Regions from separate parts of the Paenibacillus sp. N119s genome, predicted to be linked through region 1. Evidence: riboswitches for the same ligand, from Rfam matches in the RefSeq annotation. Region 1 holds a riboswitch; each other region holds the start of a gene.
The links. A riboswitch is a leader RNA that binds a small molecule or an ion and turns the genes downstream of it on or off. The one in region 1 is predicted to bind glycine.
Positions count from the first base shown of each region.

Region 1 (6,899 bases):
GGAAAGCATGAAAAAAGCATTTTGCGCCTGAGCCATAATGGGATTTTGAACCGTTGTAATTCCCATGGTGTGCGACAGCTCCGTGTTATCGAACCCAACAATCGCCAGATCTTCCGGTACCCTCAGCTTTTGTCTGCGCGCTTCGCAGAGAATGCCCACGGCTACATAATCGTTAGCACACAAAATAGCCTCCGGAAATGCCTCCCGATGCTGTAACAAATTACGTACGACCTGTTCGCCATCACGAATGTTATAAATAGAAGAATAGTTCCAATGCGGCCGCACTGGCAGATTGTGCTCATTCATGATCTGCTTATAAGCTCGTTGTCTACTGTGGGTATTAATGCTGCTTGGACGACCAAAGGCATTGGCTATACGAGTATAGCCTTTTTGTATCAAATGCTTTAGTGCTAGCATGTATCCTTCATACTGATCCATAGCGACGGAACGAATATCAGTATGCTCCATTCGTTGCCAGGCCACAATGGGGCCATATTTGCAATAGGTACTCAAAAAATCAGTGTCATTCACGCAGGAAATGATGACCAGCGCATCGACTCTTTTTCTTTTTAAATCCTCGAAAGCCTGAAGCTCCTTCTTCTTGTCTTCTCCCGAAGTATAAATAATGGTTTGGAATTCATATTGTCCAGCGATTTCCACAAAGCTGTCCAGAAAGGCCAGAACAATTTCATTAATAGTTGAAGTAATGATGCCAATCTGGAGCGTCTGACCCTTGGATAGAGAAATCGCATTTCGATTAGGAACATAATCCAGCTCCTGCATGATTTTTAATATTTTAGCTCTGGTTTCTTGGCTTACATGTGGGGACTGATTTAACACTCTGGATACCGTAGCCTTGGAAAAGCCCGCCAGTTTTGCAATTTGATCAAGATTCGACATGATGCTTCTCCTCACATAAGAAAAAAATACTTGATATGAAACGCGTTACAACAATTAGGATGCTCATGAGGGCATTACGTCTATTTTAAAGCATCTATTAATGCATTTCAAAGGAGAACGGTTGCCGGGAGATATTGATTCAAGGATTGTAAGTTTATCGTTGGACTTCACAAATTTTTCACTTGTAATAAGCTGAAAGTTTTCTGTATAATAAATAAAAATTTCATATGTCTGGTTGATGTTTGCGGGAGATGGAATGAAAATTCCGACCGAAGGGGCAAAACTCTCAGGTGCTAAGGCTGGTTACAGCAATATGCGGGGACCGTAAACGGACAGAACTCTGGAGAGACCCTTAATTGGGCGCCGAAGGTGCACCGCAGAATAACATCTGCTTAAACTCTCAGGCAAAAGGACAGAGACGCGAATAACCTGTGACAGGGAATACTCTAGGCTTTTTAGAGATAAAATCCTGTACAAATTGGTTTATTTTTCGTGCCTTTAACCTCTCCAGGAGTCGAATCAACGGATTTGACTCTTTTTTGTTTTTTAATATGCTGGAGGAGCGGGTTGAAATGAATTTGGTACATTTATTGGAAACGATTGACAGTTGGATGTGGGGAGCGCCGCTTCTAATTCTCGTCATGGGCACTGGGTTGTGGCTAACGATCCGTCTGAAGATGCTTCAGATTATTCGATTGCCTTTAGCGCTCAAGCTAATTGGTAAAGCGCCGGACGAAGGCAGCGGGGATGTCAGTAGCTTTGGAGCATTGAGTACGGCACTCGCAGCTACTGTAGGTACAGGAAGTATCGTCGGTGTCGCAACAGCGATCAAATTGGGTGGGCCCGGTTCATTATTCTGGATGCTGGTTGCAGCTTTTTTCGGGATGGCAACCAAATATGCGGAAGGGTTATTATCCGTTAAATACCGTGTTAAAGACCGGAACGGACAATTTTCGGGTGGTCCGATGTATTATATTGAAAACGGGCTTGGCCGCCGTTTCAAGCCGCTGGCGATGTTGTTTGCCTTTTCTGGTATTCTTGTAGCATTATTTGGAATCGGTACTTTTCCGCAAGTAAAGGCTATCGTTTCTTCTACGGAGAGTAGCTTTGGCGTGCCAACAGTAGTTACAGCAATCATTATTTCAGTGTTGACGGCTGTTGTTACGATTGGAGGACTCAAAAGTATCGCCAAGGTATCCACAAAGATTGTTCCATTCATGTCGGGGCTCTATATCGTGGTTTGTTTAATCGTACTCATTAAGTTTGCAGGAGAGCTTCCTCATGCGATCGCGCTAGTATTACAAGGGGCTTTCTCGACAACATCTGCGGCGGGTGGTTTTGCCGGAGCCACGATTATGCTGGCAATGCGAAGCGGAGTTGCCAGAGGGATCTTTGCAAATGAAGCCGGTTTGGGAAGTGCGCCAATCGCAGCAGCAGCAGCTAAGACAAAATGGCCCGCAGAACAAGGGCTAATATCCATGACGGGCGTTTTTATCGATACGATGATTATTTGTAATTTGACAGGATTTACATTGCTGGTTACGGGAATATGGAGTGGAAATGATGATGGAGGTCTGATGACTCAACATGCGTTTTCCAGTGCCTTTCCGGCTGGAGCAGAGCTCGTGACGATTAGCCTTATTTTATTTGCGTTCACAACGATACTTGGCTGGAACTACTACGGGGAACGCTGTGTTGAATATTTGCTTGGGGTCAAGTGGATTAAACCATACCGTTATCTGTTTATTATACTGGTTGCCGGAGGCGCGTTCATCAAGCTCGATGCCATCTGGCTGCTGGCAGATATTTTTAACGCAATGATGGCTTTTCCGAACCTGATTGCATTGCTCGGCTTGTCAGGAATTGTAGTCGCCGAAACTCGCACTTATATGAATACTTTGTATCCTAATAAGAAAAAAGGGATTCTTGCAGGTGCCAATGTAGGGGCTGCTATCCAAGTAGAAGAAAAAGGACAAACAGTTAATTCATAAATACTAAAAGGGGTGCTCTCAGCCATCACAGGCTTGAGGGTACTCCCTTTTGAATGTTATCGCCAACATGAGGAATATCATCCTCTATCCGTACGTGGGATGATTACATGGCAGCCGGAGAACAACTTCTGTTATAGGAAGATCGCACGTGTTTAAGTCAGGGGATTAGCTTATGACATTAATCGTTGTATCTCATCTTTCAGAGCTTCGGACCGAGTACCGAAAATAACCTGCAGGGTACCGTTCCCCAATCTGATGATCCCCGATGCTCCGAGCTGCTTAAGAGCTTGATCGTTAACCGCTTTGTCGTCTTTGACGACAAGGCGTAGCCGCGTGATACAGGCATCAATGCTTTGGATATTATCTGAACCGCCGAGATAGGCTAGGATCTTGTCTGCCTGACTGGACGGAGTGTTGGATGAGGTGCTCGCCTTTCCAGCAGGTACGGATTCGTTAGTCTTAGACAGGAGATCATCATCTATATCGTCTTCACGCCCGGGAGTCTTTAGGTTGAATTTGAGAATGATGAAGCGGAACAGAAAGTAATAAACGAAGGCGAAGACAAGCCCGATTGGGATCATTCGCAATGGGTGGGTGGAGAGCTTCATATTGACCAGATAGTCAATGAGTCCTGCTGAAAAAGAAAAGCCAAGCTTGACATCTAGTAGGTATACGACCAGACCGCTTAGCCCTGTCAGCAGAGCATGAACGCCGTAAAGTAATGGCGCAATGAACATAAACGAAAATTCGAGGGGTTCAGTAATTCCAGTGAGGAACGATGCCAGCGCAGAACCGATGAAAATGGAAGCGACCGCTTTACGTTTTTCCGGCCTAGCTGTATGGATGAATGCGAGAGCCGCTGCTGGCAGAGCAAACATCATAATGGGGAAGAAGCCAGACATAAACATACCTGCCGATGCATCGCCTGCAAAAAAACGCGTCAGGTCACCATGAACGACTTCACCTGCTGCATTGGTATAGTCACCAATTTGAAACCATGCGATTGAGTTCAACACATGGTGCAGACCGAGCGGGATCAGTAGTCGATTGGCAATCATGAACACCATGGATCCGACTCCGCCAAAGCCGACTATCCAGTTGCCGAAGGCTGCAATTCCATCTTGTATCGGACTCCAGATCATGCCGAGCAGAATGGCCAGAATCATGGTCGTAAAGGCTGTAATCATGGGTACAAAACGTTTGCCTGAAAAAAATCCAAGCCAGTCTGGAAGTTGAATATTGTGATATTTTTTGAATAAAAAAGCAGACCATCCGCCGATAAAAATACCGCCCAATACGCCCATATCCAGTTTGACATCGTCGGGAATATACGCAAATATACCCGGTACTGCTGCCAAAATACGGGTTAGCACCAAATAGGCAATGACTGCCGAAAGTGCGGCTACCGCATCACCTGCCAGACCAATAGCAACACCGATGGAGAAAATGAGCGCCAAGTTGCCGAAGATTGCACCCGCCCCTTCGTTCAGAAAAGGAGTGACATAATGATTCAGAAATCCACCGATTCCAGAACCAAGTGGAATGTCCGTTTCATAATTAATGAGAGCTAGCCCTTGCAAAATCCCTGCGGCGGGTAAGGTAGCCACTGGAAGCATTAACGACTTTCCGATTTTTTGCAGAAATTTCAGCATAACATTCTTCCCTTCTTCATCAAGTTTGGGAGTGTCGTATTCATCCTGAAATCTTTACATTCAGCCATTTTTTCACATCATAAATCGGGCAGTCTAACATGGTCAACGATTATTTTAGAATATGAGAAGACGTAAATCCGTAGTTGACATCGCTTACATGCTTATATAATATCAAATTTAAGTTAATAATCGTGACGGAGACAAGAGAGCCACGCAGACATCCCATGGTACAGCACAGGGTTGGTTTGTGATGGCTTTCCTTTTTTGCGCGATGAAAACGATCAGAATCGGATGATCTATTGAGGAGGTTGGTTGTATGTCGCCATACGCAGCCGAATTCATAGGGACAATGATTCTCATTGCCCTAGGTGGCGGAGTGTGCGCAGGGGTGTCCCTGAAAAAGTCATTTGCTCACGCTTCCGGCTGGATTGTAATTGGAATGGGATGGGGGCTTGCGGTAGCTATTGCAGTGTATGCGGTCGGTCAAATCAGCGGAGCGCATTTGAATCCGGCAGTTACACTCGCGTTGGCATTTCAGGGTAGTTTTCCATGGCAGGATGTTCCCGGCTATATTGTGGCCCAGCTTCTTGGAGCCATGGCAGGTGCAGTGATCGTCGTTTTACACTATTGGCCCCACTGGAAAGAGACAGAGGACACGGCAACCAAGCTCGGTGTATTTGCGACAGGACCAGCTATTGATCATCCGTTTGCCAACGTGCTTAGTGAAATGATAGCTACTTTTATCTTTGTTCTTGCTTTACTGTCGTTTGGTGCCAATTCATTTACAGACGGTTTGAAACCGCTGATTGTTGGTTTTTTGGTTGTCAGTATCGGGTTATCCCTTGGAGGCACAACGGGCTATGCCATCAATCCAGCGAGGGATTTTGGACCGCGTCTGATGCATTATTTGCTACCGATTCCCGGGAAGGGAGCTTCCAACTGGGGATATGCATGGGTGCCTATTGTAGGACCGTTATTGGGGGGATCTTTCGCAGGGCCATTTTATCAGGCCGTTTTTAAGGGGAGTGTAACCCCGGCTTTCTGGATTTTATTAGGGGTCATCGTGGTGGTACTTTTGATTACCTTCCGCATCAGTCGTACTTATAAAAATCATAAAATCGATCACAAGCTTACAGCGTAAAAACGATGGATTTACACGGGGAGAGATGAATATGGAAAAATATATTTTGTCACTAGACCAGGGAACGACAAGTTCAAGAGCGATTTTGTTCAATAGCGAAGGAGATGTGGTGTACTCAGCCCAGCGGGAATTTCCGCAATATTTTCCTCACCCCGGCTGGGTAGAGCAGAATGCGAATGAAATCTGGAGTTCTATTCTGGGCGTTATTGCCTCCTGTCTTTCCGAATCCGGTGTAAAAGCAAATCAAATTGCTGCCATCGGCATTACTAATCAGCGGGAATCAGTGGCCGTGTGGGACAAAAATACAGGATTACCCGTGTATAACGTACTCGTATGGCAATCACGTCAAACCTCGGATATTTGTGATGAATTGAAGCGACAAGGGCATGAGGAGTTGTTTCACAGCAAAACAGGGCTATTGATCGACCCGTATTTTTCAGGCACTAAAGTAAAGTGGATCCTGGATCATGTAGAAGGCGCGCGGGAAAAGGCGGAACGAGGTGACTTGTTATTCGGTACGATTGACTCGTGGCTAATCTGGAAGCTATCCGGCGGAAAGGCTCATGTAACGGACTACTCCAATGCAGCGAGAACGCTGATGTACAACATTTATGAGCTCAAGTGGGATGAAGAGCTGCTGGACATTCTGGGGGTTCCGAAAATCATGCTGCCTGAGGTAAGGCCTTCTTCCGAGGTATATGCGCACACCGTGGATTATCATTTTTTTGGTCAGAATGTACCGATCGCGGGTGCAGCAGGCGACCAGCAGGCAGCCTTGTTCGGTCAGGCTTGTTACGAAAAAGGAATGATCAAAAACACTTATGGCACAGGCTGCTTTATGCTCATGAATACAGGGGATCAGCCTGTTGAATCCAAACACGGTCTGATCACGACCATTGCTTGGGGACTGGAAGAAGGCAAAGTACAATACGCGCTCGAGGGGAGTGTGTTTGTTGCGGGGTCCGCGGTCCAGTGGCTGCGAGACGGGCTGCGCATGTTCCGTGAGGCGAAGGACAGTGAGCCTTATGCCGCCCGTGTTTCCTCTACAGAAGGGGTGTATCTTGTACCCGCTTTTGTCGGCTTGGGCAGCCCCTACTGGGATAGCGAGGTACGTGGAGCGATGTTCGGTCTGACGCGGGGGACGACGAAGGAGCATTTTATTCGTGCCACCTTGGAGTCACTCGCTTATCAGACCAAAGATGTGCTTACCGCCAT
Region 1 covers NZ_JCAJRU010000019.1:23,397-30,295, forward strand. Annotated here, with positions in the region: gene AC5V8P_RS04530 (LacI family DNA-binding transcriptional regulator) at 1-900, opposite strand, end outside; glycine riboswitch at 1,136-1,212, shown strand; glycine riboswitch at 1,231-1,326, shown strand; gene AC5V8P_RS04535 (alanine/glycine:cation symporter family protein) at 1,473-2,891, shown strand; gene AC5V8P_RS04540 (PTS transporter subunit EIIC) at 3,062-4,543, opposite strand; gene AC5V8P_RS04545 (MIP/aquaporin family protein) at 4,860-5,684, shown strand; gene glpK (glycerol kinase GlpK) at 5,716-6,899, shown strand, end outside.

Region 2 (6,899 bases), on a different contig from region 1:
AAAGCGGCAACAATAGATATTAATGAGGATTATACTGCGACTCTGACGGCTACTTATGCGGACGGGCGTAAGGAAGATGTTACAAAGGATGCAGAATGGACTTCAAGTGCGGAAGATATTGCTTCTGTGTCCAAGGGAACGATTACGGGTAAAGCGACTGGTAAAGCAGTGATTACAGCGACCTACAATGGCAAAAAACTGACGATTAACGTGCAAGTAGGCCTTGTAGACCGTCTGGAAACCGATTCGCGTGTCATTGTGCTCGGTGCTCAGGAAACAAAGCAACTGAAAGTAACTGGCGTTAAGAGTGGCGGTACAAAAACAGATGTAACCAAGGATGCCACCTGGTCTACTAGCAACGTCAAGGTCGTTGAAGTTAGCGAAGGTTTGATTAAAGCGAATGCCAACGGTAAGGCAACGGTCACGGCTTCCTATGGCAAGCAAACCATTACGTTTACGGTAGAAGTAGACGTAGCGCAAAAGATTGAAGCGGATGCCATTGCGTTATCCCTCAAATCCGGAGACCAAAAAACCATTTCCATTGTGGTTAAATCCAGTGATGGTAAAGAAAAGGATGTTACGACCCAAGCGGAATGGAAAACCTCCAATTATAGGGTCGCCACTGTCAAAAAGGGTCAGGTTACCGCAGTTAGTTATGGTAAAGCTAACATTCAGGCGAAGTTCGGCGGGAAAGTGATCAGCGTGCCTGTAGATGTTGATACGCTTAAATATTTGCAAACGGACGAAGTCGCTTTGACCTTGAAGGCAGGGCAGCTGGCTAAGGTTACAGCTACAGCGACGTATAAGGATGAGTCGGAGAAGGATGTCTCCAAGCCGGCCGTCTGGTCCTCGTCCAGAATTATTGTTGCGACCGTCAAAGACGGTAACATTAAGGCACAGGGCAAGGGCAAAGCTGTAATTACCGTAAAATATGCAGGTAAAATGACGAAGGTACAGGTAACTGTCCAGTAATCTGTAATCGATTGAAAAGAAAAGGAGCAAGCATGTCGTCCCTAGACGTATGCTTGCTCCTTTATTTTTAAGGGCGAATTCTCTTTCCCTTGGAGAATGTAGGGGAGAAATATTCGTCTTGTTTTATAGAGGAAAAGTAGTTGGTTTAAGGCTTAGAAACTACGACTTATCTTTCTTGGCCAGTGTGTTGCGTGTAAGGGATTCGGTCAAACGCTTGCCAGTCGGTGTCTGGGCCAAGCCGCCTTTGGCGGTCTCGCGGTGCTTCGACGGCATCGCGCTGCCGACTTCAAGCATTACGTCAATGACTTCGTCAGACGGAATGGCGCTGCGCACTCCCGCCAAAGCCATATCCGCTGCGGCAAGTGCAGTCACGGCGCCCAGCCCGTTGCGCACGATGCACGGAATCTCGACGAGCCCGGCAACGGGGTCGCAAATCAGACCGAGCGTGTTCTTGAGCGCTAGGCCTACAGCGTGGACGGCCTGTTCAGGCGTGCCGCCGCGCAGCTCGACCATTGCACCGGCGGCCATCCCAATGGCTGATCCAATCTCAGCCTGACAGCCTCCCTCCGCGCCGGAAATGAAAGAATTGTTGGCGATGACGTAGCCAATAGCTCCGGCTGCGAACAAGCCGTACACCATATGCTCGTCATCCCAGCCGAACCGCTCCTGTGCACTAATGAACACGCCAGGGATGACGCCGCAAGAGCCAGCAGTGGGTGTGGCGACAATGCGTCCCATGGACGCATTCACCTCAGACACGGAGAGTGCATAAGCCATAGCGAGCGCGGAGGCGTCGCCGGAGCAGGTCTCCCCTGTCCGCAGATACTCGGCCAGACGCTTGCCGTCCCCGCCCGTCAATCCGCTGCGGGATACGGTATCTTGCGTCTGACCACGATGAACGGCTTCCTTCATGACTTCATAATAATCAGACATTTGGCGGAAGATTTCTTCTTCCGTTGTATTCGTCTCTTGTATTTGTTCTTGAATCATTAGGCGGCCAATCGTGGTGGATTCCTCAGCGCATATCGCGCTGATTTCATGCAGATGGCTAAACCGCATCGGATTCAGCTCCTTTTTTCAGATTAATCATTTTAATTTCATACATATGAGGTATAGAACGCAGTTTGGCAATCAGTTCAGCCGTAGGAGGACTGTCCGTTTCAATGGCGGTAAGTGCTTCACCATCCCGGCCTTTGCGATCCACATGCATATAAGCAATGTTAATGTCAGCAGCGCCTAGCGCTGAAGTCACCGCACCCAAAGTACCGGGCTTATCCGAGTGGAGAAGCACCAACGTAGGCAGTTCTCCGGTCAGGTTAACTCGGAATTCGTTGAGCTGCTGGACATGGATACTGCCGCCTCCGATGGAGGAGCCGAGCAGGGTGCGCTGATCCTCGCCTTTCCATAGCTCGAAACGGACGGTGTTTGGATGGGGCGCAGGGAGTCCGCTAACGGCAAATTCTACGGCCATTCCAGCCTGCTCCGCCCATTGCTCGGCATCGGGAATCCGATGATCGTCCGTATCGTAATTGAGCAGGCCTGCGATGAGTGCCAGGTCGGTACCGTGTCCTTTGTACGTGTCGGCGAAGGAGCCGTACAGTGTCATGCGGGCGCGGTCAGGCTGCGCCCCGAGCCAGTGCCGGGCAACGCGTGCAAGCCGCACCGCACCGGCGGTATGTGAGCTGGAGGGTCCGGTCATGGCCGGACCGATAATGGAAAATACATCTTTGAAACGCATGGTGTGGCCCCCTGTATGTTCTACTACCATAGTATATTGTATTTTCGCGTCTTTGCGCGGATATGACGGTTCCTGATGCTGACGTACGATGTGAGCACAAAAAAGGACAGGATAAGGAAATTTCCCTTATCTCTGTCCTCGTTACCTGAGAGTTTCGTGCGGTGTCCATACCGCCTTACCCCTTGGGTGGCTTGCGCTCTCTCCAGAGTTGCGTCAGATGACGATACATGGACCTGAGAGATTATCCGCCAGCCGGGCGCTGGCAGTTTGCTCCTTCGGTGCCGCCAGCGTGTAAGCCTCTGGACAGACTCTCCCGTCATCTTCATTCGCGTATACCGTTCTACATATCTCCCTTAGCGTAATGTATGCCGCGCTCGCTGTCAATCGCAGGGTTCGATTTTTACATAAACAGGTGTGTTTCCAATAAAAAAGATTAAAATTTACATAATTATGGATCAAACCAGGAAGGAATTAGAAGATTGATAGCTAATCTGATAGAGGACAAGTACATTTATGGAATTATAGGAGGGATATTGACGTATGGTAAAAGGCTTGCGGTTCACAGGTTCACGCTTGAAAGGAATGCTGCATCTGGCGGCGATCGTATCGCTGCTGATCGGCATCTTCGTTCCATTCGGTCAGGTCAAAGCAGAGGGAGCACTGACAGTAGCTGAAGCCCTTCAGCGTCAAGGCAGTGGAGGTACGGTGACGGTGGAAGGTTACATTGTTGGACATGCTACCGGATCGAAAACGGCTAATTTTTCTTCCCCGTTTGCGAATGATTTTAACGTACTGATTGCCGACCAGGCGAATGAACGTAGCACGTCCAACCTACTGGATGTGCAGCTGTCATCAGCGTACAGAGGACAATTTGGGCTAACAGGCCATCCTGAGCTGATCGGCATTAAAATTCGTGTGACAGGTACGCTTGGCACCTATAATAATTTTGGCGGAATAAAAAGTCCGAGCGCTGTGGAACTGGTGAATGGAAGCGAGCCGGGGGAACCTGGTAATCCAGGCGAGCCTAATCCTGGAAACCCGGGTCAGCCCGGTACGACATTGCCGGACGGCAAAGGTAAAAAAGTGCTGTTCGATAATACGCATGCACAGACGGCTGGGGCAGCAGATTGGGTCATTGACGGCGCCTTCTCTGATTTTGCTGATGGATTGCGTAATGTAGGCTTTACTGTGGACCAATTGAACCGCTATATTCCTTTTACTTTTGGGGAACAAGCCATAACCTATGACAAGCTGCGCCAATATGATGTGTTCATCATCGGTGAAGCGAATGTTCCATTTAAAGCTTCCGAGCAGGCGGCTTTGCTACAATACGTGAATAACGGGGGAAGTGTCTTCTTCATCTCCGACCACTATAATGCGGACCGCAACAAAAACCGTTGGGATGCCTCCGAGGTTATGAATGGCTACCGTCGTGGAGCCTATACTAATCCGGCAAAAGGCATGACTGCAGAAGAAGCAGCATCACCGGCGATGCAAGGATTGACTAGCTCTGATTGGCTGGCAACCAACTTTGGCGTTCGTTTCCGCTATAATGCGCTTGGCGACGTGAATGCTACGGACATTGTAGCTGCAGATCAATCTTTTGGCATTACCAAGGGTGTACGTTCAATTGCCATGCATGCGGGTTCTACGCTGGCTATTATTGATCCTACCAAAGCGAAAGGAATTGCCTATATCCCGACAGGTACGAAAAAATGGGGCAATGCTGTAGATCAGGGTGTCTATAACGGCGGGGGCCGTGCGGAAGGGCCATTTGCGGCAATCTCCAAGGTCGGTCAAGGCAAGGCAGCATTTATCGGTGATTCTTCTCCTGTAGAAGACGCTACACCGAAATATGTGCGCGAGGAAAACGGACAGTCGAAGAAGACGTATGATGGTTTCAAGGAAGTGGACGATGCCACCTTCCTGGTACAAACGGTCCAATGGCTTGCATGGAAGCAGGATTACACCAAATTATCCGATGTGGCAGGCTTAACGCTGGATCAGCCCACGAAGCTTCTACCGTTTGAGGAGCCAGCGGCTTCCACGGAACCGCAACCTGAGCCTTGGTCTGCTCCAGCAGCAGGCTACAAATGGTATGATCCAAAAACGTTCAAATCGGGCTCCTATGGAGCGGCTTCGTAACAAATGTAAAAAAATCAGAGTGAGTTGTTGTGTGCTAGTGAGCTGTTTGGTCCTCTATAGGGGATCAAACAGCTTTTTTTGTGATAAAAATTAACCTGTGGTTGGTTATTTAGTTACATTTTGTGCCAGGAAGGTCGCGCTGCTGCTGGATCATTGATTTTTTAAATGATGTTGATAGCATAATCTTAATTGATATATCCATATACTGGTGATAGGATGTATTCAAATTATTCCGACAAAAAAGGTATGTAATGTTTGTGGGAGGTTTTAACATCAAACATGGTGAGAATTAGCGGGACAAGACCATGGAGAATGGAGGAAGCGCACGCATTGAATATCGAACCTGTGTTGGAGATCAAAGGGTTATCCGTATCTTTTCGCATTAACGATCAATATCACCCCGCTGTCGACCATCTGGATCTGACGGTCAACCCCAATGAAGTGCTGGCTGTGGTCGGAGAATCCGGTTGTGGCAAAAGCGCGCTGGCGCTTTCAATCCCACAACTGCATGACATGGAGCGGACACGTGTCGAAGGAGAGGTTCTTTTTAAAGGCACGGATCTGATCCGTCTCTCCTCAGCGCAAATGAATAAAATCCGCGGAGCGGGCATTGGCATGATCTTTCAGGACCCGCTAACAGCACTGAACCCGTTAATGAGCATTGGTAAGCAGATCGAGGAAAACCTCGATTATCATACGTCCCTATCGACGAAGCAAAAAAGGGAGCGTGTACTGGAGCTACTGGAAAGCGTAGATATACCCAATCCTGTGCGCGTGTATGAACAGTATCCGCATGAACTTTCAGGAGGGATGCGCCAGCGTGTGATGATCGCGATTGCCATAGCTTGCCGTCCCTCTCTTATTATTGCAGATGAGCCGACGACTGCGCTCGATGTAACCATTCAATCGCAAATTCTTGACTTGCTCAAACAGCTTCAACAGGAGACCGGAAGCGGAATTATTCTGATTACGCACGATCTTGGCGTTGTGGCCGAAGTAGCTGACCGTGTGGTGGTCATGTATGCCGGAGAAATCGTCGAAAGCGCTGATGTTTTTGAATTATTCCGGCATCCACTGCACCCGTATACGCGTTCCTTGCTGGCCTCCATGCCGGGATCGCATACCAAGGGAGAAACGCTGCATGTCATCGGTGGCATGGTTCCCTCATTGCAAGATATTCCCCGTAATAGCTGTCGTTTTGCTCCGCGTATTCCCTGGATTCAGCAGGGAATGCATGAAGACCATCCTCAATTAAATGAAATTTCCCCCGGCCATTGGGTTCGCTGTACATGTTACCAGCATTTTCATTTTGAAGACGAGACAAAGGGAGAGGCTGCTCATGGCACTACTGGAGCTAAATAATTTGAAGGTTTATTATCCGGTGCGCGGTGGTTTTTTCCAGCGCATTGTTGACCAGGTAAAAGCAGTGGATGGTGTGTCGATCAGCATAGAGGCAGGCCAAACCTACGGACTGGTAGGAGAATCCGGCTGCGGAAAAACGACGACAGGAAGGACAATTATCGGCTTGAATAAGCTGACGAGTGGACAGATTCTTTTTAAGGGCAAGGATCTTGCGGCTTTGAGTCGTAATAACCGGCATCCGCTGCGTAGAGACATTCAGATGATTTTTCAGGACCCCTATTCTTCGCTGAACCCACGTAAGCGTGTATTGGATGTCATTGCTGAACCGCTGCGAAACTTTGAACGACTGAGTAATGAGGAAGAGCGGAGAAAAGTTCAGACGCTGCTGGAAAAGGTGGGCTTGAACGCTGACGCAGCCTACAAATATCCGCATGAATTTTCCGGGGGTCAGCGGCAACGGATCGGGATTGCGCGTGCGCTGACTTTAAATCCAAAGCTGATTATTGCTGATGAGCCCGTATCAGCGCTTGATGTTTCTGTGCAGGCACAGGTGCTTAATTTTATGAAGGATGTGCAGCGGGAGTTCAAATTGACGTATTTATTCATTAGTCACGACCTGGGGATTATCCGCCATATGTGCGACCAAATCGGCATTATGTACCGAGGTCGCTTAGTGGAACAG
Region 2 covers NZ_JCAJRU010000009.1:37,600-44,498, reverse strand. Annotated here, with positions in the region: gene AC5V8P_RS02585 (Ig-like domain-containing protein) at 1-972, shown strand, start outside; gene sdaAA (L-serine ammonia-lyase, iron-sulfur-dependent, subunit alpha) at 1,132-2,031, opposite strand; gene sdaAB (L-serine ammonia-lyase, iron-sulfur-dependent subunit beta) at 2,021-2,710, opposite strand; glycine riboswitch at 2,922-3,036, opposite strand; gene AC5V8P_RS02570 (DUF6359 domain-containing protein) at 3,251-4,855, shown strand; gene AC5V8P_RS02565 (ABC transporter ATP-binding protein) at 5,186-6,217, shown strand; gene AC5V8P_RS02560 (ABC transporter ATP-binding protein) at 6,195-6,899, shown strand, end outside.
Region 2: another riboswitch for glycine. It lies ahead of sdaAB (L-serine ammonia-lyase, iron-sulfur-dependent subunit beta); the one in region 1 lies ahead of AC5V8P_RS04535 (alanine/glycine:cation symporter family protein).

Region 3 (5,834 bases), on a different contig from region 1:
GGCTGATGGTTTGTACGACCGGACCGATGCCCACATGAGCGAGTAGTGCTAGAATGGCACCGATAATCCCAGCCGAGAAATTATTGACCAGCATTTCAAAACCGGATTTGACTTTGCCTTCAACGGCCTTATCGAACTTCTTCAATATCCATGCAGCCAGCGGACCAGCTACCATTGCGCCCAGGAACATCGGGATATCGGCCCCCACAATGACACCCATCGTCATAATGGCACCGATCACACCTCCACGCTGTCCGTGAATCATTGTGCCTCCTGTATAACCAATTAACAGCGGCAGCAAATAATTTTTCATTGGATCAACCAGTTGTGCAAAACCCTCGTTCGGGAACCACCCGGTCGGAATAAAGAGTGCTGTAATTAATCCCCACGCAATAAAGGCTCCCATATTCGGCATAACCATACCGCTGAGAAAACGGCCAAAACGTTGTACGGCGACACGAGCGCCACCGCTTGAACTGGACTTTGTGTCCACTGTGCTCATATTCATATCCTCCTTGTGAGTAAATAGCATCACTACCTTTTCTTAAAATTCATACTAAATGACAGCGCTATCTTCATCAACGAAATGAAAACGTACTTTCGTCATGAACGTTGATGACAACATTTAAATTTAAAGTAACGCCAAGGCATTATACCTGCATAATTCTTCTTAATATGGCCGATAACAATAGAAATTAGTCGAAAAAACATGGTTGTAAATCTGCATATTTTTTAATGGGACACCCTTCTAAATCTGAGGAAGTGACGTAATTACGCCTTCTAAAAAACAACAAAAAAATAGCCGCTATGTCAGATCATAGCGACTATTTTATACAAAAACCGAGCGGACTCACGATGCTCTTATTTAATTCAAGATCCATACAGAAAATCAAAATAAAAGGTAGTAATTCATGCTGTATTACTTATTACTGCTCATCTGAAATCAACTGTTCGTACTGCTCCGCAGACAGCAGCTTGCCCACAGCTTCCTCGACATCATTGTTCAATTCTACTTCGATCATCCAACCCTTTTCATAGGGAGATTCATTCACCAGTTCAGGTGTGCTTTCCAGAGCTTCATTCACTTTCATAACGGTTCCCGCCACCGGGGCAAAAAGATCGGAGACTGTCTTCACCGATTCAATTGTGCCGACCTCCGCCCCCTGTTCAATCGTTGTTCCCACCCCAGGTAATTCCACAAAAACAATATCACCCAGTTGATGCTGTGCAAAGTCTGTAATGCCGATTCGCAACGTTCCATTCGCTGTGCGCTGAACCCACTCATGTTCGTCTGTATACCAAAGTTCCTGTTTCACTTCACTCATCCGTTTCGCCTCATTTCCACATGAATAAAATGCTTTTGATCACTTGTATTAGACAGGTTAAGATTATGACAACAAGAACATCCATGTCAATAATACTAACAAAAATACTTCATACCAACCTATATAGCATAGTCTATCAAAAATAATAACTTGTAACAAACGCTTACATATCCTTATTTATACATTAAATGTTTTTCATATTGTTTCATATGACATTTTTATTGACATTTTGAATGAATTTGCGTATTAATGGGTTATAGCAAATGCTTTTGGAAATACATCGACAACTGCAAACGCGGATGAACGCGGAGGGAGAGACTGCCAAAAGGATTCTCATAGCTGTTGTCGTTTGTGAGACAGTTATGCACGCGAATCGGATCCAAGTTGTTACCTGCAAGACCGGGTAGCATACCATTGATCCAAAAGGTAGCGCCGAAGGAGTAAACTTGCATTGCAGGTGAATCTCTCAGGCAAAAGGACCTCTGCCGGACGCATCTCTGGAGAGCATTCGCGATTAGAGCGGATCACCCAAGGGGAAACCCGGTACATGCCGGGGTAACTTTCTGGTATCAAGGACAGAGCTGAAAAAAGAGTATGGACCGCCGTCTATACGTTTCTTTCAGCCTGTCTTTTTGTTTTGGCCGATTACACTGGATAGGAGTGGAAAAATGTCTAATTTGCGAAGAACACCACTATATTCGTCCTACGGGACGCAACCCGGAGTTCGTTGTATTGACTTTGGCGGATGGGAGCTCCCCGTTCAGTTTAGCGGCATCCAAAAAGAACATGAGGCCGTCCGCCAACGCGCGGGTTTATTCGATGTCTCGCATATGGGCGAGTTTTTGGTTGAGGGCAAAGAAGCCGAGGCTTTTTTGCAGCGAGTAACCACAAATGATGTCAGCCAGTTGGAACCGGGTCAGGCACAATATTCACTCCTTTGTTACCCCGACGGAGGCGTAGTGGATGACTTGCTTGTATATCGCAAAGGACCAGAGCGCTACATGCTCGTTGTGAATGCTTCCAACATCGACAAAGATTGGGATTGGCTTATTCGCCACGCACCTGCATCGGTTCATCTGGAGAATGTGTCTGACGCAATAGCATTGCTGGCATTGCAAGGACCAGAAGCAGCACGTATTGCCGCTGCCGCAACAGATACAGATATAACGAATCTGGCATCTTTCCGATTCCAGGAGAACGTGCAATTGTTTGGAGCAAAAGCGCTTGTCTCGCGAACCGGATATACCGGCGAAGACGGCTTTGAATTTTATATACCTGCTGAGGAAGCACCTGCCGTCTGGGATGGTTTGCTTCGTTGCGGTGAGTCGTATGGGCTGATTCCTGCTGGACTTGGTGCTCGCGATACGCTGCGCTTTGAGGCGCGGCTGCCGCTGTACGGGCAAGAGTTATCTGCGACCATTTCACCGCTTGAGGCTGGTTTAGGTTTCTTCGTCAAGCTGAACAAAGGAGATTTTATCGGCAGGGAAGCACTGCAACGCCAGAAAGAACAAGGAATTCCTCGCAAGTTGATTGGGCTGGAAATGATGGACCGCGGCATCCCGCGCGCTCATTATCCGGTATTTGCTGAAGGCCAACACATCGGTGAGGTCACCACCGGCACCCAATCGCCCACCTTGAAGCGCAATCTAGGGCTGGCCCTGGTGGACAGTCGTTATAGTACCCTATCTACACCGCTGGAGGTCGAAATTCGTGGTAAACGCCTACGTGCGGAGGTGGTCGCAGCCCCCTTTTATAAACGGCCACGCTGATCTTAAACTCTCTTCATTCCTGAAAAAACGATCATATCGTATATGAAATTCTGGATTTTCCAATTCCGTTTATGTATTAGCTAATTTATTATCTAAATTTTGCTTTTCGAAAGGAGCCAGAACCTATGAAGCAGCATCGCTATCTCCCCATGACCGAACAAGACCAAACCGAAATGCTGCGTGTGGTAGGCGTATCATCCATTGATGAGCTATTTAGTGACATTCCAGAGGCTATTCGATACCAAGGAGAACTCCCTCTTTCCTCTCGGCTCGACGAAAGAGCCTTAACCCGCCACATGGCCAGACTGGCCGGACACAATGCCAATACAGATACACATGCCAGCTTTCTTGGTGCAGGCATTTATGATCATCATATTCCGTCCGTTATCCAACACATCACCTCACGATCCGAATTTTACACAGCCTATACCCCTTATCAGCCGGAAGTAAGCCAGGGCGAGCTGCAAGCCATCTTCGAGTTCCAGTCGTATATTTGCGAATTGACAGGCATGGCTGTAGCTAATGCCAGTATGTACGATGGGGCGACAGCTCTGGCGGAAGCAGGCTCATTGGCTACCGCAGCCACGCGCCGTAAACAGCTCATCGTATCAAGGTCTGTCCATCCAGAGGCACGTCAGGTATTGGCAGCCTATGCACGCGGATTGGATTTGGACATCGTGGAGATTGGCTGTTCAGACGGCGTAACGGATGTCGATGCGCTAGCCGCAGCTATATCGGAACAGACAGCGGCTGTTTTGGTTCAGAGCCCCAACTTTTTCGGAGCCGTCGAAAATTTGAAGCCGATGGCTGACCTCATCCATGCGCAGCAAGGGCTTATGGTTGTCAGTGCCAACCCACTGGCGCTTGGCTTATTGGAGGCGCCTGGCAAGCAAGGCGCAGATATTGTGGTAGGCGACGCGCAGCCGCTTGGGATCTCGTCCTCCCTCGGCGGTCCGACCTGCGGTTACTTTGCCGTTTCACAGGCGCATATGCGCCGTATCCCTGGTCGTATTGTAGGCCAAACCACAGACCGTAACGGCAAACGCGGTTTCGTGCTGACCTTGCAAGCGAGAGAACAGCATATCCGCCGCGAAAAGGCTACCTCTAACATTTGCTCCAATCAAGCGTTGCTTGCTTTAACGGCATCAGTGTACTTGTCCGTCATGGGAAGACAGGGTATCCAGGAAGTAGCCGAGCTGAATGTGCATAAAAGTCGCTACGCATTAGAGCAATTGCTGAGCTTGAAAGGCATAACTGCCTCGTTTCATGCACCGACCTTTAATGAGTTTGCCCTTAGACTGCCTGAAGGCACAGATATGAGCAAACTTCAGGACAATCTGCTGGCTGCCGGATTTATTGCAGGCTATGATTTGGGCCGGGACTATCCGGAGCTTGCTGGTCATATGCTGATTGCCGTAACGGAGCAAAGAACCAAAGAAGAGATCGACCAATTTGTACACACCTTGGAGGGATTGCTATGACACACGCCGGACAGGATCAGAAACAAGAGCTGTTGCAGGAACACGATCAGGCGCTCATTTTTGAATTGAGCCGTCCGGGTCGCATCGCCTATTCCCTTCCTGAGTGCGATGTCCCTCGTCGCCCGGTAGCAGAGCTTTTGCCAGATTACGCGCTGCGCAGCGAGCCTGCGGCACTACCCGAGGTATACGAAGTAGATGTTATTCGCCATTATACCGCCCTGTCCCAGCGTAATTTTGGCGTCGACAACGGATTTTATCCGCTTGGCTCCTGTACGATGAAATACAACCCGAAGGTGAACGAGGATGTCGCCCGTTACGCAGGCTTTGCTAAAATCCATCCCTATCAGCCGGAGGGTAGCATCCAGGGTGCTATGGAGCTGCTGTATACGCTCCAAAACGATCTGGCTACGTTGACTGGCATGGATGCCGTCACGCTTCAGCCCGCTGCTGGCGCCCATGGCGAATGGACCGGGCTGATGATGATCCGCTCGTACCACGAAGCACGTGGTGAGCGACGTACCAAGGTGCTCGTGCCGGATTCCTCGCACGGAACGAACCCCGCCAGTGCAACTGTCGCGGGCTTCGAAACAGTCACCCTACCCTCCACCCCAGAGGGGCTGGTGGATCTGGATGCGCTGCGTCAAGCCGTAGGCAACGACACCGCTGCGCTCATGCTGACCAATCCAAACACGCTGGGCCTGTTTGAGAAGCAAATTACTGACATTGCCGCGATCGTGCATGACGCAGGTGGTCTGCTTTACTATGACGGGGCAAATTCCAACGCCATCATGGGAATTACCCGCCCCGGGGATATGGGCTTCGATGTGGTGCATCTCAATCTGCACAAAACGATGAGCACCCCTCACGGCGGAGGCGGCCCTGGCGCGGGACCTGTCGGCGTAAAGCAGCGACTGATTCCCTATTTGCCCAAGCCGCTTGTTGTACGTGATTCGCAGGGGATGTACCGCTGGGACCGGGAGCAGGGAGATTCTATTGGACGGGTCAAAGCCTTTTACGGCAACTTTGGCATTCTCGTCCGTGCCTATGCCTATATCCGCAGCTACGGTCCTGATGGCTTGAAGCGAGTATCCGAATGCGCTGTACTCAATGCCAACTACATGATGCATCGGTTGGCTCCGCATTTTGACCTGCCTTACCCTGGGCATTGCAAACACGAATTTGTCATGTCAGGGCGAGGCTTGAAGAAATTTGGAGTGCGTACGCTGGATGTAGCCAAACGATTGCTTGATTTCGGTTAT
Region 3 covers NZ_JCAJRU010000268.1:540-6,373, reverse strand. Annotated here, with positions in the region: partial or broken gene AC5V8P_RS22295 (PTS transporter subunit EIIC) at 1-502, opposite strand, end outside; gene gcvH (glycine cleavage system protein GcvH) at 927-1,325, opposite strand; glycine riboswitch at 1,718-1,817, shown strand; glycine riboswitch at 1,818-1,914, shown strand; gene gcvT (glycine cleavage system aminomethyltransferase GcvT) at 1,994-3,094, shown strand; gene gcvPA (aminomethyl-transferring glycine dehydrogenase subunit GcvPA) at 3,220-4,575, shown strand; gene gcvPB (aminomethyl-transferring glycine dehydrogenase subunit GcvPB) at 4,572-5,834, shown strand, end outside.
Region 3: another riboswitch for glycine. It lies ahead of gcvT (glycine cleavage system aminomethyltransferase GcvT); the one in region 1 lies ahead of AC5V8P_RS04535 (alanine/glycine:cation symporter family protein).